Regions from separate parts of the Streptomyces sp. NPDC094143 genome, predicted to be linked through region 2. Evidence: riboswitches for the same ligand, from Rfam matches in the RefSeq annotation. Region 2 holds a riboswitch; each other region holds the start of a gene.
What was found. Region 2 has a riboswitch for cobalamin ahead of ABTZ58_RS07300 (energy-coupling factor ABC transporter permease). Riboswitches for the same ligand answer to the same signal wherever they lie in the genome.

Region 1: linked by a shared signal. The riboswitch ahead of ABTZ58_RS02035 ((2Fe-2S) ferredoxin domain-containing protein) and the one ahead of ABTZ58_RS07300 (energy-coupling factor ABC transporter permease) in region 2 are both predicted to bind cobalamin.
Region 3: linked by a shared signal. The riboswitch ahead of ABTZ58_RS38995 (GHMP family kinase ATP-binding protein) and the one ahead of ABTZ58_RS07300 (energy-coupling factor ABC transporter permease) in region 2 are both predicted to bind cobalamin.
Region 4: linked by a shared signal. The riboswitch ahead of ABTZ58_RS39020 (ABC transporter substrate-binding protein) and the one ahead of ABTZ58_RS07300 (energy-coupling factor ABC transporter permease) in region 2 are both predicted to bind cobalamin.

What each region holds. Positions count from the first base shown of each region.
Region 1 covers NZ_JBEOTZ010000001.1:460,167-465,650, forward strand. Annotated here, with positions in the region: gene ABTZ58_RS02025 (IucA/IucC family protein) at 1-195, opposite strand, end outside; gene ABTZ58_RS02030 (IucA/IucC family protein) at 296-1,828, shown strand; cobalamin riboswitch at 1,880-2,003, shown strand; gene ABTZ58_RS02035 ((2Fe-2S) ferredoxin domain-containing protein) at 2,066-2,464, shown strand; gene ABTZ58_RS02040 (iron ABC transporter permease) at 2,473-4,545, opposite strand; gene ABTZ58_RS02045 (iron-siderophore ABC transporter substrate-binding protein) at 4,553-5,484, opposite strand, start outside.
Region 2 covers NZ_JBEOTZ010000004.1:164,443-169,926, reverse strand. Annotated here, with positions in the region: gene ABTZ58_RS07320 (amidinotransferase) at 1-789, shown strand, start outside; gene ABTZ58_RS07315 (ATP-binding cassette domain-containing protein) at 777-1,664, opposite strand; gene cbiQ (cobalt ECF transporter T component CbiQ) at 1,661-2,410, opposite strand; gene ABTZ58_RS07305 (energy-coupling factor ABC transporter substrate-binding protein) at 2,417-2,785, opposite strand; gene ABTZ58_RS07300 (energy-coupling factor ABC transporter permease) at 2,782-3,483, opposite strand; cobalamin riboswitch at 3,514-3,698, opposite strand; gene ABTZ58_RS07295 (serine/threonine-protein kinase) at 3,777-5,294, opposite strand.
Region 3 covers NZ_JBEOTZ010000079.1:414-5,897, forward strand. Annotated here, with positions in the region: gene ABTZ58_RS38965 (STAS domain-containing protein) at 1-92, shown strand, start outside; gene ABTZ58_RS38975 (hypothetical protein) at 742-1,170, opposite strand; gene ABTZ58_RS38980 (hypothetical protein) at 1,183-1,569, opposite strand; partial or broken gene ABTZ58_RS38985 (IS481 family transposase) at 1,628-1,729, opposite strand; gene ABTZ58_RS38990 (ferric reductase-like transmembrane domain-containing protein) at 1,982-2,986, opposite strand; cobalamin riboswitch at 3,200-3,443, shown strand; gene ABTZ58_RS38995 (GHMP family kinase ATP-binding protein) at 3,500-4,363, shown strand; gene ABTZ58_RS39000 (cysteine synthase family protein) at 4,360-5,379, shown strand; gene ABTZ58_RS39005 (ATP-grasp domain-containing protein) at 5,376-5,484, shown strand, end outside.
Region 4 covers NZ_JBEOTZ010000079.1:6,961-12,444, forward strand. Annotated here, with positions in the region: gene ABTZ58_RS39005 (ATP-grasp domain-containing protein) at 1-67, shown strand, start outside; gene ABTZ58_RS39010 (MDR family MFS transporter) at 60-1,328, shown strand; gene ABTZ58_RS39015 (class I SAM-dependent methyltransferase) at 1,297-2,046, shown strand; cobalamin riboswitch at 2,101-2,282, shown strand; gene ABTZ58_RS39020 (ABC transporter substrate-binding protein) at 2,313-3,356, shown strand; gene ABTZ58_RS39025 (FecCD family ABC transporter permease) at 3,353-4,456, shown strand; gene ABTZ58_RS39030 (ABC transporter ATP-binding protein) at 4,465-5,283, shown strand; partial or broken gene ABTZ58_RS39035 (IS5/IS1182 family transposase) at 5,334-5,464, shown strand.

The DNA.
Region 1 (5,484 bases), on a different contig from region 2:
CAGGGTCAGTCCGTCCCGGCACCGCCGCCCGCCGGTCACCCAGGGCAGTGGATCATGGGTCAGGCCGCGCCACAGGCGGGACAGCACGGCCGCCCGGGCACCGGGCAGTTCGGCCTCGTACCGCGGCAGGAGTCCGGGCCGGACGACGGACAGCTCGTCGGCGACCTCGGCCTCGGCGCTGGGGGGACGGTGCACGGGCGGGCTCCTCGGGTACGAATAGGGCGTCACAGCGGGATGGCGACGACCGACATACTGATCATCTCCGCCCGGAACGCTGGAAGGACCGTAGGGACGAGTGGAACGCGTGGACCTCATGCCCCCGCCCGCCGACGACGACTCGGCCCACGGTGACGACCCGGCCATCGGGCGTCTCGCCGACGCGTACGCCGCCGTGCCCCTGCTCAACTGCCTGCTGCGCGAGGTCGCCCGGCCGGTGCGTGAGGAGGGCGGACACCGCGTGTACCACCTGCCCGGCGGGGACCGCCTGCTGCGCGTGCGCGCAACCCGGCGGCCCGCGGCGCCCGAGGTCGAGGCGGGGGGTGCCTGGCGGCGCCTCGGCCACACCGAGCTGGTCGACCTGGTCGCCGGGGAACTGCGCCGGCGCACCGGTCTGGACAACCCCGGCCTGCCCGCCGAGATGACCGACAGCCGCGACGTGGTGGCCGCGCTGCTCGCCGCCCGCGCCGGGACCACCCCGCCCGACGACCTCTACCAGCGGTCCGAGCAGTGCCTGCTCACCGGCCACACCCACCACCCCGCCCCCAAGGCCCGCGGCGGCGGCCCCGCCGCGGCCTGGCTGCCGTACGCGCCCGAGGCGTACGCCCGCTTCCCGCTGGTCCTGCTCGGCCTGCGCGAGGACACCGTCGTGGAGGACGGCGACACCGCCGCCCTCGACGCCCTCGGCACGGCCCCGCCCGGCTACCGGCTGCTCCCGGCCCACCCCTGGCAGCTCGGCCTGGCCGCCCGGGAGCTGGCCCCCGCCTTCGCGGACGGCAGACTCCTCCGGCTCGGCACCACGGCCTGCGACACCTGGCCGACCGCCGCGATCCGCACCCTCTACGTCCCCGGGCGGGACCTGTTCCTGAAGTTCAGCCTGGACGTGCGCATCACCAACGACATCCGCCGGCTCTGGCGCCACGACCTGCTCGCCCTGCGCCGGACCGACTCCGCCACGAGCGCGGCCTTCGCGGCGTACGACGGCCCGCCCGGCTGGCTCGGCGACCGCGGGTACCGCACCGGATGCTTCGCCTTCGAGGCCCTGGCCGTCCTGGTCCGCGACGGCTTCGCCGGCCGCCTCGTGCCCGGGGCGACCCCGCTGCTCGCGGCCGGTCTCGTCGAGGGCTTCGACGGCAACCCGCTCGACCGGGTCACCCACCCGGAGGCCTGGTGGGAGGCCTATCTGTCCCACGCCGTGCCCCCGGTCCTGGCGGCCTTCGCCGGGCACGGCGTCGTCGTCGAGGCCCATCTGCAGAACACACTGGTCGCCGTGGACGCCGACGGCATGCCCGTGCAGGTGCTGTACCGGGACGCCGAGGGCGTGAAGCTGCTGCCGGACGTGGAGCGCGCGGCCGGCTGGGAGCGGCTGGTGTACTGCCTGGTCGTCAACCACCTCACCGAGATCGGCGGCGCCCTCGCCGAGCGCCGGCCCGGGTTCGACCCCTGGCCCGCCGCCCGGCGCGAACTCGCCCGGCACGACCTGCCGGAGATCCCCGCCCTGCTCGCCTCCCCGACGCTCCCCGCCAAGACGAACCTGCTGCTGCGCTGGACGGGCGCGGACGGCGCCGACGCCCGCTACCTGCCGCTGCCGAACCCGCTCAGGCGGTCCTGACCCCGTCACGGCCCCGTGGAATGATGACCGGCGACAAAGGCGACGGCGGACGAGGAAGCCGGTGTGAATCCGGCGCGGTCCCGCCACTGTGATCGGCGAGCCGGTCCCGACATGCCACTGCCCGCGAGCGGGTGGGAAGGCCGGGACCGGCGTCGACCCGAGAGCCAGGAGACTCACGCGGTCGCCTCCTCCACGGACCACCGGGGCGGATCTCCCCGGAGAGAGGGCAGGTGCGGCATGCCCGCGACGCCGGCCGGCGAACCCCTGGACGACACCCCGAGCGGCCCTCCGCCGTGCCGCATCGTGGTGTGCCGCGACTGCTGCTGCGGCAGCCCCAAGGTGACCGGCGTCGACCACGCGGCCCAGACCGAGCGCCTGCGTGCGGCGGCGCCCGTGCGGGTCTCCGACTGCCTCGACGTCTGCGACCAGGCCAACGTGGTCGTCGTGCAGCCGTCCGCCGCGGGCCGGGCCGCCGGTGCCAGGCCGGTCTGGCTCGGCCTGGTCAACGACCCGGACGCCACCGAGGACGTCGTCTCCTGGGTCCGCGCAGGCGGCCCGGGCGTCGCCCCGCTGCCGGACATCCTCGGCCTGTACGTCTTCAGCCCCCGGGCGCGACGGGACGGCGACCGCCCCTGACACCGGCCTCAGACCGCCCTCCGGCTCCGGACCAGCAGCCACAGGAAGTACGGGGTGCCGATCACGGCCGTCATCAGGCCGGCGCCCAGCTGGGCCGGGGCGATCACGGTCCGGCCCAGCAGGTCGGCCGTGCCGACGAGCGCGGCGCCGAGCAGCACGGCCACCGGCACCACCCGCACGTGCCGCCGGCCCACCAGGGCCCGGGCCGCGTGCGGCGCTACCAGGCCCACGAAGCCGATGGTGCCGGCCGAGGCGACGGCGGTCGCCGCGAGCAGCACGCCCACCACCAGGAAGCCGAGCCGGGCCCGGGGCAGTCCGAGCCCCAGCAGCCGCGGGGTGTCCCCGTCCAGCGAGACGAGGTCCAGCTCGGTGCGCCGGGCGACCGCGACGGCCAGCCCCAGGGCCAGTACGAGCGCGACGGGCACGACGTCCGCCGTGGTCCGCCCGTACGTCGAACCGGACAGCCAGGTCAGCGCCTTCGTGGCGTTGAACGGGTCGGTGAGCACGATGAGCAGGCTGATCAGGGCCGTCGACCCGGCCGCCACGCCGATGCCGACGAGGACCAGCCGGCTCTGCTGGTAGCCGCCGCGGGCGGCGAGCCCGAAGACCAGGGCGGAGGCCAGCGCCGCGCCCGCGAAGGCGGCCCCCGCGACGCCCCAGGAGCCGGCGGCGGGCACGGTGGTCACCAGCAGCACGGCACCGAGCGCGGCGCCGCCCGAGACGCCCAGCACCCCGGGCTCCGCCAGCGGGTTGCGGGTCACGGCCTGCACCAGCGTGCCGGCCAGGGCGAGCGCGGCGCCCGCGCAGAGTGCCGCCAGCACCCGCGGCACACGGGTGTCCAGGACGAAGGAGACGGTCTGACCGGCCCGTCCCAGCGCCCAGTTGGCGACATCGCCGAGCAGGAGCTTTGCGTCGCCCAGCAGGACACCGGCGAGGGCGACGGCGACGACCACGGCGGCCAGGGCGGTCACCGTGGCCAGGAACGCCGTCCGGCCGGGGACGCGCAGCCGGTCCGGTGCCTCCACCCCGGCCGTGTCCTTCAGCCGCAGGGCCGTCGCCACCAGGAACACCGCCCCGACCAGGCTGGTGACGATGCCGGTGGGCACGCCGACCGCCGTGTCCGCCGGGATCAGGGCCCGCAGCAGCACGTCCGAGCCGAGCACCAGCGCCGCCCCGGCAAGCCCCGCCGCGGGCAGCGCCGCCCGCGCGCGGGTGAAACCCCGGAACCGGCGGGCGAGCGGACGGACCAGGGCGGGCGCGCACAGCCCGACGTAGCCGAGCGGGCCGGTGAGCGTGACGGCCGCCGCGGACAGCAGCGCCGCCAGCACCACCACCGTGACGCGGGTGGCGTGCACCGGCACGCCCAGCCCGCGCGCCGCGTCGTCGCCGAGGGCGAGCGCGTCGACCCGCCGGGCGACCAGCAGCAGCCCGGCGAGCCCCACCAGGGCGACGGGCAGCATCTGCAGGACGCCGTCGAAGCCGTTCTGGCCGATGCTGCCCTGGTTCCACTGGTAGAGGCCCTCCGTCTGCTGCGGGAACAGCAGCAGCAGCCCCTCGGTGAGGGAGTTCAGGCCCAGCGCGAGCGCGGTGCCGGCCAGCACCAGCCGTACGGTGCCCGTGCCGAGGCCGGACAGGGCGAGCACCACGGCCGCGGCCACCAGCCCGCCCGCGAAGGCCACGCCCGAGGAGGCGAGCAGCGGCAGGGAGACGCCGGTCGCGCCGACCAGCCCGAGCGCCAGGTACGAACCGGCGTTCACCGCGAGGGTGTCGGGCGAGGCGAGCACGTTGCGGCTGACGGCCTGCAGGACGGCGCCCGCGATGCCGAGGACGACGCCGACCAGGATCCCCGCGGCCATGCGCGGCAGCCGGGAGGCGATCACCACGGACGCGTCGGCCGGATCGGCCTGCCCGGTCAGGGCCTTGAACACCTGCGCCGGCCCGACGGCGGCGGTGCCCTGGGTGATGTCGACGACCGCGAGGGCGGCGACGAGGAGGACGAGTCCGGCCGTCACCGCGGACGCGCCCGACCGGGTCGCGGCCGCCGGGGGACGGACGGCGGAGGGCGCTTCGGCGACGGCCATGGGGGCGTTACTTCGTCAGCGCGCCGACGAGGGCGTCGATGTACGCCTCCATCGAGCCGGGACCGCCGAACATCCAGATGCCGTCGGGCAGCCGGTGCACGTCGCCGGCCTTCACGAACGGCAGGGAGCTCCACACGGCGTTCTTCTTCAGCTGCCCGGCGAACGGGTTGCTGGCCTTGTCGCCGTCGTTGCCTATGTAGGCGAACGCGGTGTCCTCCGGCAGGGCGGTGAGGCCCTCGACGTCGGTGGTGCCGAGGCCGTACGCCGGGTCGCCCTTGACCTTCCAGGCGTTCCTCAGGCCGAGTTCCTCGTTGACGGACCCGATGAGGGAGCCGCTGGTGTACGGACGGATGGAGACCTGGTTGGACGTCACGTACCCGTCGGCGAAGGCGACGGGGCTGCCGCCGAGCTTCGCGCCGGCGAGGGTCTTGCGGCCCGCGGCGACCTTGCTCTCGAAGCTCTCGCGGGCGGCCTCGGCCTTGTCGGTGGTGCCGGTGGCCTTCGCGATCAGGTCGAGGTTCTTGAACATCTGCCCGATCTGGTCGGAGGCGTCGGCCGACTTGATCTCCAGGACGGGCGCGATCTTCCGCAGCTGCTTCACGGCCGCGTCCGGCAGGTCCGAGCTGGCCACGATCAGGTCGGGGGAGAGCGAGGCGATGGTGTCCGTGCTCGGCTCGCCGCGCGTGCCGATGTCCTTGGGCTCGTTCCTCAGCGGGACGGCGGTGTCCCAGGTCCTGTAGCCCTTGACGTCGGCGACGCCCACGGGGTCCACGCCGAGGGTGAGCAGGCTCTCGACCTCGTTCCACTCGGTGGCCACGACCTTCTTCGCCGGGCCGTCCAGCTTCACCGTCGCGCCGGTGGAGTCGGTGAGGCTGATCGCCCCGGTGGTCTTCTTCGTGCTGTCGGCGGCCGGCTCGGTGGTGCCGCAGGCGGCGAGGG
Region 2 (5,484 bases):
TCCTCGCGCGGCTTCTGCAACACCTGTCCGCGGGACAGCATGCTGGTGATCGGCGACGAGATCATCGAGACGCCGATGGCCTGGCCGTGCCGCTACTTCGAGACGCACTCCTACCGGCCGATCCTCAAGGACTACTTCCGGCGCGGCGCGCGCTGGACGGCGGCGCCCAAACCGCAGCTGGCGGACGAGCTGTTCGATCCGGACTTCCGGGTCCCGGAGGACGGCGAACCCATGCGGTACATCCTCACCGAGTTCGAGCCCGTCTTCGACGCGGCGGACTTCGTCCGGGCCGGGCGCGATCTGTTCGTGACGCGCAGCAACGTCACCAACGCGATGGGCATCGACTGGCTGCGCCGCCACCTCGGCCCCGGGTACCGCGTCCACGAGATCGCCAGCCGCTGCCGCACGCCCATGCACATCGACACCACGTTCGTGCTGCTCGCCCCCGGCAAGGTGCTGATCAACCCCGAGTACGTCGACCCCGACGGGCTGCCGGACATCCTCGACTCCTGGGAGGTGCTGGTCGCGCCCGAACCGGACCCGATCGACGAGCGGCTGCTCCAGGTCACGTCGATGTGCGGCAAGTGGCTCAGCATGAACGTGCTCATGGTCGACGAGAAGCGGGTGATCGCCGAGCGGCATCACACCGGGATGCTGCGCGCCCTGGAGAAGTGGGGCTTCGAGCCGATCCCGTGCGACCTGCTGCACTACGCCCCCTTCGGCGGCTCGTTCCACTGCGCGACCCTCGACGTCCGCCGCCGCGGCTCGCTCCAGTCCTACTTCGACTGACCGCGCCGGGGCGGGACGTTCGAGGCCCCGGACGCCGCCGGCCGCCCGGCCGCCAGCGCGGCGAGCTCGGCCGGCGTGCGCGGACCCCGCTCCGTGCCGGTCAACAGCCCCTGTGCGCGCAGGAGTTCGGCCGCGGCGGCGCCCCACGGCAGCCGCAGCCCCGCCGCGCGCAGCAGGTCCGTGCGGGCCAGGACCGTGGGCGCGGGGCCGGTGCGGACGCCGGACGGGGTGAGGAGCGCCGCGTCGTCGGCCCAGGCCAGCGCGAGGTCCACGTCGTGGGTGGCCATCACCACCGTGGTGCCGGTGGCGCGGAGTCCGTCGAGCGTGGTGAGGAGCCTTTCCTGGCCGTCGGGGTCGAGTCCGGCCGTCGGCTCGTCGAGGATCAGGACCCGGGGCCGCATGGCGACCGCGCCCGCGATGGCCGTGCGCTTGCGCTGCCCGTAGGAGAGCAGGTGGGTGGGCCGGTCGGCCAGGGCGGTGATGTCCAGTGCGGTGAGCGCCTCCGCCACCCGCGCCCGCACCTCCGCCTGGTCCAGACCCAGGTTGAGCGGCCCGAACGACACGTCCTGCCCGACCGAGGCCGCGAACAGCTGGTCGTCCGGGTCCTGCACCACCAGCTGCACGGTCGTCCGCAGCCGGGTCAGACCCTTGCGGTCGTACGTCACCGGCTGCCCGTCGACCGTCAGCCGGCCCTCGTCCGGCCTCAGTCCGCCGCTCAGGAGACGCATCAGGGTCGTCTTGCCGCTGCCGTTGCGGCCGAGCAGCGCCAGCGCGCGCCCCTCGCGGATGTCGAAGTCGAGGCCGCTGAGCACGGGCGGGCCGTCCTCGTAGCCGTAGGACGCGCCCCGCAGGGCGACGAGGGCGGGCTCGCTCATGTCAGCGGCCTCTCCAGGACGAAGGTGAGAGCGGTCAGTGCCACGAGCAGGGCACAACCGGCGGCCGTGAAGCGGGCGGAGACCCGGGCCTGAGGCACCAGCACGCGCAGGGTGCCGTCGTAGCCGCGCCCGGCGAGTCCGGCCTGCAGGCGGGCGGCCCGGTCGAAGGCCCTCACGAACGCGGTGGCGCCCAGCCCGGCCAGGGAACGCCATTCCGCGGCCCGGCTGGTGTGGCCGAGACGCGCGGCCTGGGCCTCCCGGATCCGCCGCACGGAGTCCAGCAGCAGGAAACTCATCCGGTACGTCACGAGCGCGACGTCGACGACCGGCGCGGGGACCCCGGCCCGGACCAGGCGCGGCAGCAGGTCGGACAGGGGGGTGGTGAAGGCGAACAGCAGCACGCCCAGGGAGGCCGCCGAGGTGCGCAGCAGCAACTCCCCGGCCCGGACGGGCCCGTCACCGGCGAGGGAGACGAAACCGTCAGGGCCGCCGATCCGGACGAGCAGCGGGAGCGCGCCGGTCACGCAGAAGCCCAGCGGCACCCGGTAGGCCCGCCACAGCCGCCGGCCCGGCACGCCCGCCGGCCCCAGCAGCAGCGCCAGGGCCGTCACCAGCACCAGCGCCGCGCCCGGCCAGGGCGGCAGCGAGATCGCGAGCACGGTGAGACCGAGCCCGAGCACGGCCTTGTCCACGGGGTGACGACGGCGCCAGCGACTGCTGTGCGCCGCCACGTCGATCGGCAGCACCCGGGTTCAGCCCTGACCGTCGGCGGACTTCCCGGCCGCGCCGGCGGGCGCGCTCCCGGCTTCCCGCTCCAGCGCGCGCTGTTCGCCCTGCCGGCGCCCGCGGCGCAGGCCGAAGTAGTAGGCGAGGACACCGGCGCCGAGAGCGGCCTGGAGGGAGAACAGGGCCGACTCGATCTCCCCGGACGGCGGTTCGTACAGCGGGGAGAACCACGGCTCGTAGCCCGGCTCGATCTCGGTGATCGCGGACTCCGCCTCACCGTCCGCGCCCGCGAACGGCTCCTCCTTGTGGTCACCGAGGCCGAGGGCCAGGGGCAGCACCGCGAGGGCGGCCACGACGAGCAGCAGCAGCAGGTTGATCTTCGTGTTCCGGCTCATCGCGCCACCGCCTCCGACTCGGTCCGAGCGCTCTTCGCGCCGGACAGCACGCCGAGCCGGGTCAGTTCGCCCTTGCTGGACTGCACCAGCAGCCGCATCACGAGCACCGTCAGCAGCCCTTCGCTGACCGCGAGCGGGATCTGGGTGACGGCGAAGATGGACCCGAACTTGCCCAGCGCGCCCAGGAACCCGCTGCCCGGGTCGGGGAAGGCGAGCGCCAGCTGCACGCTGGTGACGCAGTAGGTGGACAGGTCGGCGACGAACGCCCCGCAGAACACGGTCACCATGAGCGGCACGTCGTACCGGCGCAGCAGCCGGTAGACGGCGTAGCCGGCCCAGGGCCCGACGATCGCCATGGAGAAGACGTTGGCGCCGAGCGTGGTCAGCCCGCCGTGCGCCAGCAGCAGCGCCTGGAAGAGCAGGGTGATGGTGCCCAGCACCGCCATGACGGGCGGCCGGAACAGCATGGCCCCCAGGCCGGTGCCCGTGGGATGGGAGCAACTTCCGGTGACGGACGGCAGCTTCAGGGCCGACAGGACGAAGGTGAAGGCGCCGGAGGCACCGAGGAGCAGGGTGCTCTCGGGGTGCTCGCGCACCTCACGGGTGAGTGACCGGACTCCGTGGACGACGAACGGCGCCGACGCGACGCCCCAGGCGGCCGCGTGCACCGGAGGCAGAAAACCCTCGGCTATGTGCATGGCTCAGCAGACCCTCTCCAGCACCTCGTGGATGGTTGACGCGCCTTGGCCGGTCTCCTGGCTGACGGGTACCACCGCCCGAACTCCGCCTTCCCGGGTCACGAGGACCCAGTGGCTGCCCGCGAGGGCCGGAGCCGGACTTCCCGATTCACAGTGGCGAGGGCCGCACCGGCATCACACCGGATTTCCCGTTCACCAAGGCGTGGTGACAATAAGGCCGGGATCAGGGCGATGACAAGCCGCCCCAGGGGGCGCGCGAGGGGGCGCCCGCTCGCGCACCGGCGCAGGCCCGCTCAGTCCTCGCCCTCGTCGTCCTCGTCCTCCCCGCCGTCCGCGGGGACGTGGGGAGGCCGCTGCCCCGGCTGCTCCACCTGCTCCGCGCCGCCCGCGCCCGGCTCCCGCGCCGGGCTCGACGGGCCGGGCGTCGGCTCGGCCGGGCCCGGGGCGGCGGGCGCCTCGGAAGACGGGGTGACATCGCCCACGGTGCCGACGGCCGGCGTCACGCCGGTGCCCGCGGTGGACGTGACCGGACCGGCGGAGGCTCCCGACCTCGGCTCCGCGGAGGCCGCCGGACTGCTCGCCGACGGCGAGGCGTCGGGTTCGGTGCCCTTCGTCGCGGTGTCCTCGGGCGCGAACCACACCATGCCGAGGTACATCGCCGCGAGGAAGAGAGCCGCGGCGGCGGCCGTGACGGCCAGGCGCGACCGGCCGTCCGAGCCGCCCCGCGCACGGCTGCCCGGACCGCCCTGCGCACGGCTGCCCGGACCGCCCTGCGCACGGCTGCCCGCTCCGCCCTGCGGACCGCCGCCCGGGCCGCCCCGCGGTGCCGCGCGGCGGGCCCGCCCGCCCGGGGCGGTGCGCGACCCGGTGGGCAGCGCGTATGTGGCCGGGGCGCCGGTCCCGGCCCGCGGGTAGGCCGCCGGCGCCGGGGACGGGACCGGGGAGGCCGTCGGGGGCGTGGCTTCCGGCAGCGGCTCGGGCCGCCCCTGCCAGGCGCCGCCGGCGAACCACTCGGCGGCCTGCTGGGCCGACGGCCGGTCCTCGGGCTGCTTGGCGAGCAGTCCCAGCAGGTAGTTCTCGAACGCCGGCGGGAGACCGGCGACGCCGAGTTCGCGGGGCGGCACGGGCGCGGCGTCGAGATGCTGGTGCAGGAGCGCGACGGCGGTGTCGGCCTGGAACGGCGGGCGGCCGCTGAGCAGCTGGTAGAGCACGCAGCCCAGCGAGTACATGTCGGAGGCGGGGCCGGCCGGCTGCCCGAGGGCGCGCTCCGGCGCGAGGTAGAGGCCGGTGCCGACGATCTGCCCGGTCGCGGTGAGCGCGGCGCCGGGGTCGTCGAGGAAGCGGGCGATGCCGAAGTCGCCGATCTTCAGGGTGCCGTGGTGGTCCAGCAGGAGGTTGGCGGGCTTGATGTCGCGGTGCACGATGCCCTGCCCGTGCGCGGCGGCGAGCCCCGCGGCGGCCTGGGCGGCGAGGTCGGCCACCCGGCCGGCCGGGAGTGCGCCCGACGCGGCGAGCACCCCGGCGAGGCTGTCGCCCTCGACCAGCTCCATCACCAGGTACAGCCGGTTGTCGTACTCGCCGAAGTCGAGCACGCCGACCAGGTTCGGGTGGTTGAGACGCCCGGCGGTCTGGGCCTCCAGGCGGAACCGGGAGGCCGCCGTGGCGTCGGTGTCCTGGGGCAGCAGCAGCTTGACGGCCACCGCTCGGGCGAGCGTCTCGTCGTACGCCCGCCAGACCTCTCCCATTCCACCGCGCCCGATCTCAACATCCAGCCGGTAGCGGCCCGCTAGCAGCACTCGTCCTCGTCTCATGCAGGTGGGAAGTTCTTTGCCGCAGCCCGAACTCCCCGTGGTCGCACGGGGATTGGTGGGGGGTGCCACAGCCGACCCAGGATACTGGCGCCGGATGATCATTGTGCTCCGCGGCGGTGAGCCGCACGGTACGGCCCCCTCGACAGCCGGGGCGCGTGCGACGTCGCACTCCGGGGGTGCGTCCGCGGGG
Region 3 (5,484 bases), on a different contig from region 2:
CCACCGACTCCGTCCTGTACGTCCTGCACATCGTCGGCGTCGACGACATCATCGAATGCCTCCCCACCCTGGACGAGGCCCTGGCCGCCTGAGCCGCTCACACCCCTTCACCAGCACCCGGGTGGCTGATGGGCCGCGGGGAAGGCATCCGGGCATGTCACGGAAGCAGGAGAGCCAGGTGCCGCCGGCCACGCCCGCCAGCAGGCCGAGTACGCCGCCCGCGGGAGTAGCGTGCACGAGCCTCCTTGTCCGCGGTCTGACGGCCGCTGGTAGCGAGTGTCGGACTGCGGGGAAGATTGCAGTGAGTGGGGCTGTGGCTTGATCACTGAAATCTTCCATGCGGCGGACTTCCACAGCTGAGACCACTCCGCCCCGCTCGGGGGACCGACTCCCACCCAGCCCGCCCCAGCCCATCGCTGGGGCGACGCTGCCGGAAAGGTGCCAGAACTGCGCAATGCTCCCGCACGACCACGACGGGACGCTGAATGGACTTCCGAGGGCGACACACCCCGGCCGCCTGAGAGATCAGGCATGCCGTGGTTAGGCAGTCACTGTGGTCGCTCATCGAGTCGTTGTTGCCGAAGCGAGGTCCGAAGCTGGTGGCGGGCCGGCCCGCGGGTGCCGGGCCGGCTGGCGTTGTGCGGGACCCTGTTCGTGCTGCATACCGGCATCCAGTGGGAATACCCGCCGCAGGAGCTGGGGAGGTCCGGGCCGCTTGATCCGCATCGGGGGCCGGTCGGTTCAGGCGTCGTCCCGGGCGACGGCCGCGCGGGACTCCTGCGTCATCAGCGGCACCGAGCCGCGCTGCACGGCGCCGGGCCCGGTTCGCCCCAGACCTTGTGGAGCGCCGCGCTCAGCTTGTCGTTCATCGCCTCGCCGAGCCCGGAACCCGTCGGGTACCTCGCGTGTGTCCTGGACGGCGATCACGGTGCCGTTGCGGGTGCCGGTCCACCCGATGGTGGTGACCTTCCAGCGGAGCTGTTTGGCCGCCTTGCGCATCGCGGCCCGGATCAGCTCCACCCCGCCCAGCGCGATGGCTTCCTCATCGCCGAAGTCCACCTGGTAGTAGCCGCCGTACCCGCCGGCGTCCTGCGGGCAGGCCCGGCGCAGTAGGTGAATGAGGGCATCGGCCATGGCGGTGCAGCGCGGGTCCTTCGCGTACGACGGCACCAGAGGGTTCCTTCAGCGCGGGGCTGGCAGGTGGGGCAGCAGCGTGGTGAGATCCCTGCGGACGCGTGCGGCCAGGACGGCCGGGTCGTTCGCGGCCCACTGATGGGCCATGCCGACCGTGTCGGCTCCCTTGGCTCGCGAAGAGTTCTTGTCGGGCAAGGCGCCGCCGGTCACCCGGGCGGTGAAGGTCGCAGGTCCCGGCGGGCGCGGCAGGAACAGCAGTGGCTGGTGCGGGGTGGCATCGAAGTGCCCGAGCCGGGCGGCGGGCTCTTCGTCGAACAACTGCGGCTCGGTCCACAGCCCGACGCTGACCACCAGCCACGTATGGGGCCGGTCCGGGTCGTTGCACAGCCACAAGTCGAACGTGCCAACGATCGCCCTCTCCTCCCACTTCCACACCTTGGCCCTCGGCTTCGTAGCGTCGGCGCCAGGTGTAGAAGCACTGGCGGCTGATGCCGTAGTGGCGGCAGGTGGCGGCGACGTTGCCGCTCACCTCTTCCGCGTGACGCAGTACTGCGAGCCGATGGCGGGCGCGTCTTGCGAGCTCGCGTTCAGTCATGGGGGTCTCCTAGGGACGGGAGACCCACCTGTCAACAACGTCCGTCAGTTTTAGACCTAGCCGCACGCCCGGCGGAGGGTTGCTGCGCATCGACCAAGTTGGCCTGGTCGCACGCGCGTTCAGGCATGCCGAAAATGCGCATGGGCGCTGCCGTGCCGCAGCAGCCGTCCCGGCACACAGCGATCCAGCACGGCCTCAGCACGTCCCCGCCTTCGGGTACCCGTACGAGCCTTCCCGGTCGGCGGCCGGGGATCAATCGGACTCCTGTGCGTGCGGGCTCGTCGTGGGCGGTTCGGCCGGGCGTTCCCTGCCGCCGTCTCGGCCCGACGCCACGACGAGGACGAGCCCCACCACGACGGCCACGGCGGCCACACGGCCAGCGGCCCGCGCCCCCCAGCCCGGCATCGCCCGGACGGACAGCGGTCCGCCCTCCCGGCGTCTTGGCGCGCCCAGCCGTTCGGCCCGCCGGGCGGGTCTCAGCAGGCGCAGCAACAGCATGACGGCGACGGGGAGTTGCAGCAGCCACAGGACGGTGCGCGGCCATTCGCCGTACCAGACGTTGGTGCCGTACAGCAGGGTGTGCCACACGCTCAGCACGTAGACGACGATGACGAAGCGGTGCAGTCGGCGCCAGGTGTTGGCGCCGATGCGGTGGCGGATGTAGAACAACAGGCCCAATGGGATGGCCAGATACAGAGCGCCCTGGCCGAGCGGGATGGCGATCCTGCCGGTTCCGGAGTCGTACCAACCGGGCACGAACGTGTCCGCGAATCCCGCCCACAGCCGCTGGACCCATCCCAGTTGAGCCTCATAGCGCACGAGTTCCGCCGCGAACATCAGCGCGTGCGCGAACATCAGGGCCATCGTGGTCAGGCTGGTGGTGCGGTGCCAGCGTTCCAGCACCTGCCGGGGCACCGGCAGCCGGGTGGGGCGCGGCCCCGACAGCAGCAGGCCCAGCATGACCGTGCCCCAGGCCCACAGCAGGCCAGACCAGCCGAATGCCTGGCTGAGCAGGTACATCCAGTAGGTGCCGGCGTCGTTCATGAACGGCATGACGGCGACCGTCGCCGAGTCACCCGACTCCATGCGGGCGTACAGGAACGCGAAGACCGCCACCGTGACCAGCACAGCCGCGCTCGCGTCGGGGAGTGCCGCGCGCAGGTCGGATCGCAGGACGACGCGCTCGGGCGGGCGCTTGTCACGGGCGGGCGGCGGGTTTGTCGTGCCGCTGTCCTCCGGCGTCGTCTCTGGCAGCATCCTGGGCCTTCCGGGCGCGGTCCTCCGCGGGGAGGTGGGGTGACGTCGACGCACCAGTGTGACGAGCGGGGCCGGGATTACCGAGGGCACATCCAGCCAGAGTCGCTCCCCGGGCCGGCCGGATCGTCTCAAGGTTCTCCGGCGCCGCCACCCGACCGACCGCATCCGGACAACTACGGACGCGCCCTCTGCCGCAGCAGCGGGAGCCGCCCTACGCTGATGTCCGCAGTCGGTTCGAGCCTCCCGGCGTCAGGATCCGGTGGCGCGGCGCAAGAGGGAACCCGGTGGGAATCCGGGACTGTCCCGCAGCGGTGAGTGGGAACGACAGCCGTCAACAGCACTGGGCCCGAGTCGTGCGGGGACCGGGGAAGCGACGGCCGGTAGGTGCCCACCGGTGACCGGTGTCCCCGGTGAGCGAGCCCACGAGTCCGAAGACCTGCCACTGCGCCCGTAGGCGATCTGCGGGCTGTGCATGGTGACCTCGAGGACCGGGTCGGCGGCAAGGGAGGGTTCGTGACGGGCCGTACCGTGTCCGGCGTCTGCCACGGCACGCTGGGCGAGCTGTACCAGGGCCCGCTACGGGCGGGCACGGAGCCGGACATCGCCATCGTGTCGTTCCCCGTGGACCGCCACTCGTGGACATACTTCGCTGAAGGGACCGAGCCGCCGGACGCGCCGCCTCTCGGTGAGAAGGCCGCCCTCGCGGCCCGGCTCTTTCTGGAACACTTCGGGCTCACGCTGCCGCCGGGCCGCTGGAGGGCCCACTCCGACCTGCGGGTGGGCGTGGGGATGGCGAGTTCAACCGCCGACATCGTTGCCACCCTGCGCTGCCTGTTCCGGCTCTTCGCGTTGCCCTACGACATGGACGTGGTCCTGGGCATTCTGGCGGCGGTCGAGCGGGCCGACAGCGTCTTCCTCGACGAGTTCGCGCTGTACCTCAGTGGCCGGCACCGGGTGGTGCGGCGCCTGGGCACGGACATCGGCTTCCACACGGCGTACATCAGCGAACCCGGGACGGTGGACACCACCGCCGTCACCGACCTGCTGCTGGCGCACTACCGGCGGCACGGGGAGGAGTACGAGCGGTGCCTGACCGACCTGCTGAAGGGCTTCGCCTCCGGCGACCCGGCCGCCGTCGCCCGGGCGGCCACCGCCAGCGCGACCCTGTCGCAGAGCGTGCTGCCCAAGACGACGTTCGACAGCATGCTCGCCCACCAGGAGCGGTTCGGCGCCGACGGCATCTTCGTCGCCCACACCGGCTGCCTGATCGGCTACCTCTTCCCCGGCCGCCTGGACGCCGAACAGAAGTCCGACCTCTCCGCCTTCTTCCACTCGCTCGGCCACCAGTGTTCCTTCGCCCAAGGAGGCTACGGGTGATCCACCCCCACATCGCCGACGCCCTGAAGGTCCCCGATCTCGTCCGGCTCACCGACGGCCTCGTCCTGATCCGGTTCGAGTCGATGAAGATCTACTCCGCGCTCGCCGCCGTCCGCCACCTGCTGGAACGGGGCACGATCCGCCCGGGACAGACCCTGATCGACAGCTCCAGCGGCATCTACGCCTACGCCCTGGCGCTGGCCTGCCATCGATACGGCATGCGCTGTCACATCGTCGCGTCCACCACCGTGGACACCACCACCCGCGCCCAGCTGGAGATCCTCGGCGCCACCGTGGAACAGGTCCGCCCCTCCAAGAACCTCAAGCTGGACCAGGAACTGCGGGTGCGGCGGGTCAAGGAGATCCTCGCCGGCCAGCCCGACTGGCACTGGATGCGCCAGTACCACGACGACGTCCACTACCTCGGTTACCACGAGGTCGCCGACCGGATCACGGCCGCGTTCCCTCGGGCCGCGCTGACCGTCGTCGCAGGGGTGGGCTCGGGAGCCTCCACGGGCGGGCTCGTGGAGCGCCTGCGCGCCACCGACCCTTCGGTGCGCCTCGTCGGCGTCCAGCCGTTCGGCAGCGTCACGTTCGGCAGCCAGGACCACCACGACCCGGAGGCGATCATCGCCGGCATCGGGTCGTCGATCGTCTTCGACAACGTCCGTCACCACTTCTACGACACGGTGCACTGGCTGGACTTCACCCACGCCATGTCCGGCGCGATCGCCCTGCTGCGCGACCACGCCGTCTTCGCCGGGCTGTCCACCGGCGCCGGCTACCTGGCCGCGACGTACGAGGCCCGGCGTCATCCCGACCGGCTGCACCTGGTGGTCGGAGCCGACACCGGACACCGCTATGTCGAGCGGGTCTTCGCCCGCCACACGGAAGCCCTGGACCCCGCCGCACTGAAGCCGGCCGAGGTCCGTGCCCCCGAGGAGATGGTCATGCCCTGGTCCCGAATGGCGTGGCGGCGCAGCGCCTGCCCGGCCGGCTGGAAGGAGGCGGCATGACCATCGCCTGTCTGGAGTCACTCACCTTCGGCCTGGGACACCTGGTGCGCGCCGCCGAGACGCTCGGCGAACGCCTCACCCTGCTCACCCGCGACCGCGACTACT
Region 4 (5,484 bases), on a different contig from region 2:
GGCCGCCGCCAACGCCTTACGCGTGCTGACGGAGCCGTTCCCGCGGACCGGGAACGGCGGTGGCTGACCACGCAGCGGGCGGGAAGGGCCTGCGATCCGCGCTGTCCACGTTCGACGGATCGCTGCGTTTCCTGCTGCTCAGCTCGTTTCTGATCCCGCTCGGCAGCTTCATGGTGCTGCCGTTCATGTCGGTGTTCCTGCACGAACGGCTCGACATGGGACTCGGCACGGTCGGCGTCGTCTTGGCCGTGGCCTCCCTCGTGCAGTTCTCCGGCGGGATCTTCGGCGGCGCCCTGGCGGACCGCATCGGACTGCGCCGCACCATGCTGTGGGCGCTGATCATCCGCACAGCCGGGTTCGTGGGCCTGTTGCTGGCCCTGCGCTGGCCGCCTCTGGCCGTCGGAGCGCTCATCCTGACGTGCTGCGGCGCCGCGTTGTACCTGCCCGCCAACAAGGCCTACCTCGTGCACGGCGTGGACGACGAGCGCCGGCCCGTGTTCCTGTCGGCGGGCAACGCGGCGCTCAACGCGGGGATGGCGGTGGGGCCGGTGGTGGCGGGGCCATTCGTGCTGTCCTCTCCGGGCTGGCTGTTCGTGGCCGTCACAGCGCTGTTCGTCCTGGTCACCGCGGGCCACGCCCGCCTCCCTGACCTCAAGGCCGGTCAAGAGCCGGGTCCGGAGCCAGGCGCAGGCGCGCGGGGGTTGCTCGCCGGAGTGGCGGTGTTGCCCTTCGCCGCCAACGCGCTCGCTTTCTACCTGTACTTCCACTTCCAGCACTTCCTGGCGGTGTACGCCGTCGAGCGGGCGTCCAGCGCGTTCTACAGCCTGGTCCTGCTGCTCTGCTTCACCCTGGTCATCGTCGTCCAGCCCTTGGCGTCCGGTCTGATCCGGCGCATGCCCTATGCGACGGCCCTCACGGTCGGCTTCACGGGCCTGGCGGCCGGGCTGGCCGTGCTGGCGGTCGGCACCCGGCCGGCCCTGCTGGCGGGCGGAACCCTGATCACTCTGGGTGACATTGTCCTCTTCTTGAAGAACGACCTGGAGGCACTGCGCCGCAGCCGGCGCTCGGACGCCGTGGTCTTCGGCCAGCAGCGGCTGGCCGCGGGACTCGGTGCCTGTGCCAGCGGAGTACTGGGCGGGCAGCTCTACAGGCTCACCGGCCACGCCGGAAACGACGGCTGGTTCTGGCTGCTGGCCGCCGTGCAGTGCCTGCTGCTTCCCGCCGCACTGCTGGCGTTCCGCGACCGCACACCGCACTGCCACCCGCACGATGACGACGAAGGAGCACTGAAGCCGCATGACACGGACGGGCGGGTTCCAGGACGATGACTTCTGGACCGAGTTTTACGACTTCCTCTTCTCCGAACAGCGCTACGCGCAGGCCGAGGACCTCCTCAACACCTCTCCCCTGCTGGCCTTCCCCGCAGGCGCCCGGGTGCTGGACCTGTGCTGCGGCCCCGGTGTGTTCACTGTTCCGCTCGCCCGCCGCGGCCACGACGTCACCGGGGTCGACCTGAGCCCCGCCATGCTGGACCGGGCGCGCAAACGGTCGGCCGACGCAGGCGAGCGGGTCACTTATGTACAGGCCGACGCACGCGCATACGAGGCGCCCGGCTGCTTCGACGTCGTCCTCAACATGTTCACCTCCTTCGGCTACTTCGAGGATCCGGCCGATAACGCCCACGTACTGCGCACCATGTACACCTGCCTGGCCCCCGGCGGGATCCTGGTCCTGGACCTGGCCGGCAAGGAACTGCTGGCCCGCAAGGTCACCCCGCCGAAGGTGGTGCAGCGGGGTGAGGACCTGATGGTGCAGACCGACACCGTGCTGGACGACTGGGCGAGGTTGCGCAGCGACTGGGTCCTGGTCCGGGGCGAGCGGATCACGCGGGCCAGCCTGGTGTGGTTCGTGTACAGCGCAGTCGAGTTGCGGCGGATGGTCGAGGAGGCGGGATTCAGCCGGGTGGAGGTCTTCGGCGGCTTCGACGGCCGCCCCTACGACGAGAACGCCGAACGGCTGATACTGCGGGCAGTGCGCGAGGCGTGAAGGCCGCGCAGGGGCGCTCGGGCATGTTCGCACGCCCTTTTGGCCGCTTGTCGGCAGACCGTAGTATCAGCGGGTCATCACCGCGACGGGAGACAGGAAGCCGGTGCGAATCCGGCACGGTCCCGCCACTGTGACCGGGGAGTGCACCCTTCAACACGCCACTGCGTGCCGCGCGGGAAGGCAAAGGGGAGCGTCGATCCGGGAGTCAGGACACTGGCCTGTCGCGGGCCCGTTCCGAGGAGCGCGGACTCCCCAGGAGGCTTCACGTGTACGACGGCACGTCCCGTCCCCCGCTGTTCACCCCTGCCCGCCGACGCCGTGCCCTGCGCGCGACGGCCGCGGCCGTGGCACTGTCGGCGTCACTGCTGACCGCCGGCTGCGGATCGTCTCAAGACACCGCCCAGGACACGAAAGCCACGGCCCCGGCGGCCGGCGGCTTCCCCGTCACCGTCGACAACTGCGGCGTGAAGACGACGTACGACAAGGCGCCCGAGCGTGTCGTCACCATCCACCAGCACCCGGCGGAACTCATGCTCTCCCTGGGCCTGAAGGACCGCATGGTCGGCACCGCCTTCCCCGACTCCGCCGTCCTGCCCGAGCTGAAGAGGGATTACGAGTCCATCCCCGAATTGGCGAAGAAGGAGCCGTCCTTCGAGACCGTCCTGGAGGCCGAGCCGGACCTCGTCTACGGCGGCTACGGCAGCGCCTTCGCCGAGCACGAGGGCCGCTCCCGCGAGGCGTTCGCCGACGCCGGCATCGACACGCACCTCAACGGCGAGTACTGCGGTAAGAAGCGCGTGACGATGCAGGACACCTACGACGAGGTCCGCAGCGTCGGCAAGGTTTTCGGCGTACCCGACCGCGCGAACAGACTAATCGCCGACCTTCAGGCACGGGTCGACAAAGCCACCAGCGCCGTCAAGGGCAAGCCCCAGGTGTCCGTGTTCGTCTACGACAGCGGCGACAAGACCGCCTTCACCGCGGGCGGCAAGAGCCTGGGCACCGAACTGATCCGTCTGGGCGGCGGCCGAAACGTCTTCGCCGATCTCGACGCCGTCTTCGGTGACGTCTCCTGGGAGCAGGTCGTCGAGCGCAGACCAGAAGTCATCGCGATCTACGACTATGCGGGCGCCGGAAGCGTCGAGCAGAAGAAGAAGTTCTTGCTCGCTCAGCCCGCTCTGAAGGACGTGCCCGCCATCAGGAACAAGCGGTTCGTCGTGCTGCCGCTGACCGCGACGCTGGTGGGCGTGCGGTCCGCCTACGCGGTGGAGGACCTGGCGCGCGGCATCCATCCCGAGAGCTTCGCGTGAGGGCCCCGGTCACCGAGACCGCCGCCGGGCGGGCCGTGCGACCGGAGAAGTGGGACAACAGGCGGGTCGGTCCGGCCGGTTTCACCGTCACGCTCGTCGTCCTGGCCGTCCTGCTGGTGGTCTCCGCCACGGCGGGCTTGGCGATCGGTTCGGTTCAGGTGCCGCCCGGCCAGGTGTGGGGCATCGCGACGCACGCGCTGGGCGCCGACTGGGTGGAGCCGGACTGGTCGCGGGCGCGGGAGACCATCGTGCTGGACGTCCGCGTGCCACGCGTCCTTCTCGGGGCCGTGGCCGGCGCCGGACTCGCGGTCGTGGGCAGCGCCCTGCAGGCTCTGATCCGCAACCCGCTCGCCGAGCCCTACCTGCTCGGCGTCTCCTCCGGGGCATCGCTGGGCGCCGTCGTGGTGATCGTCTTCGGCGTTTCGGTGTTCGGGCCGGTGTCGCTGTCCGTTGCCGCGTTCGCGGGCGCGCTCGGCGCACTGCTGCTCGTCTACACAACCGCCCGCACCGGTGGCCGGATCACCTCCGCACGGCTGGTCCTGTCCGGAGTGGCCGTCGCCGCGGTACTGACCGCGGTACTCGATCTGCTGCTGCTGACCAACGACCGGGGCAACGAGGCCCGCGCGGTCCTCGCATGGACCCTCGGCGGCCTCGGCGGCGTCAGCTGGGACACCCTGTGGCTGCCCAGCGCCGCCCTGCTGGTGGGCATCGCCGTCCTCATGGTGCAGGCCCGCAACCTGAACCTCCTCCTCGCCGGCGAGGAAGCCGCCACGACCATGGGTCTGGACGTGGCCCGCTTCCGCGCCCACATGTTCATCCTGCTCTCCCTCGTCACCGGCGTCCTCGTGGCGGCGTGCGGGCCGATCGGCTTCGTTGGGCTGATGCTGCCGCACATCGTCCGCCTGGCCGTCGGCGGCGACCACCGCCGCGTCCTGCCCACAGCCGCGCTCGGCGGCGCGGTCTTCCTCATCTGTGCCGACATCGCCGCACGCGTCGTCGCCGCCCCCATGGAAATCCCCGTCGGCGTGCTCACGGCCCTGTGCGGCGGCCCGTTCTTCCTGTGGCTGATGCGACGCGACGCACGGCAGACCACCCACTAAGGAGGGGCATGACCGCCACCGAACTCATCATCGACGGCGTCACCCTCACCGCCGGCGCCCACCGCCTCATCGATGACGTCTCCGTGACCGCACGCCCCGGCGAAGTCATCGGGGTCGTCGGCCCCAACGGCAGCGGCAAATCCAGCCTGCTGCGCGCCGTCTACCGCGTCCTGCGTCCCGCGGCCGGCCACGTCAGGGTTGACGGAACCGATGCTTGGTCGCTGCCCGTGCGCCGACTGGCCCGAACCGTGGCGGCAGTGGTGCAGGAGTCGGGCGCCGACTTCGACCTGTCCGTGCGCGAGGTCGTCGCGATGGGCCGCACCCCGCACAAGCGGCTGTTGGATGGGGACACCCCCGAGGACGCAGACCTGATCGAGAAGGCCCTGGATGCGGTGGACGCCACCGACCTGAGCCACCGCACCTTCAACCAGCTCTCCGGCGGTGAACGCCAACGCGTCCTCATCGCCCGCGCGCTGGCTCAGCAACCGTCCTTGCTCGTCCTGGACGAGCCCACCAACCACCTCGACATCCGGCACCAGCTGGACATCCTGACCACGCTGCGCCGCCTGCCGGCCACGGTGCTCCTCGCCCTGCACGACCTCAACCTGGCCGCCTATTACTGCGACCGCCTCTACGTCCTGCGCGACGGCACGGTCACCGCCGCCGGCCGGCCCGCCGACATCCTCACACCCCACCTACTGGACGAGGTCTACGGCGTGACCAGCGAGGTCACCATCCATCCACGCACGGGCGCACCCCAAGTGACCTTCCTCCCCCGCGAGCCACACCCGGCGGGCTCGGCCAACGGGGATCACTCCTTGTCGTGACGGCTGGATGTCGCGGTCGGAAGCGGTGATCACGGAGCAGGGCGGTGTCGGTGGACTCCACGGTCGTCCGGGCCCACCAGCACGCTGCCGGAGCACTCAAAGGGGGGCGGCCCACTCCGGCGAGCCCGCCGATCACGCGCTCGGACGCTCCCGCGGCGGGCTGAGCACCAAGGTCCACCTGGCGGTACCGGGTCCTCGCCG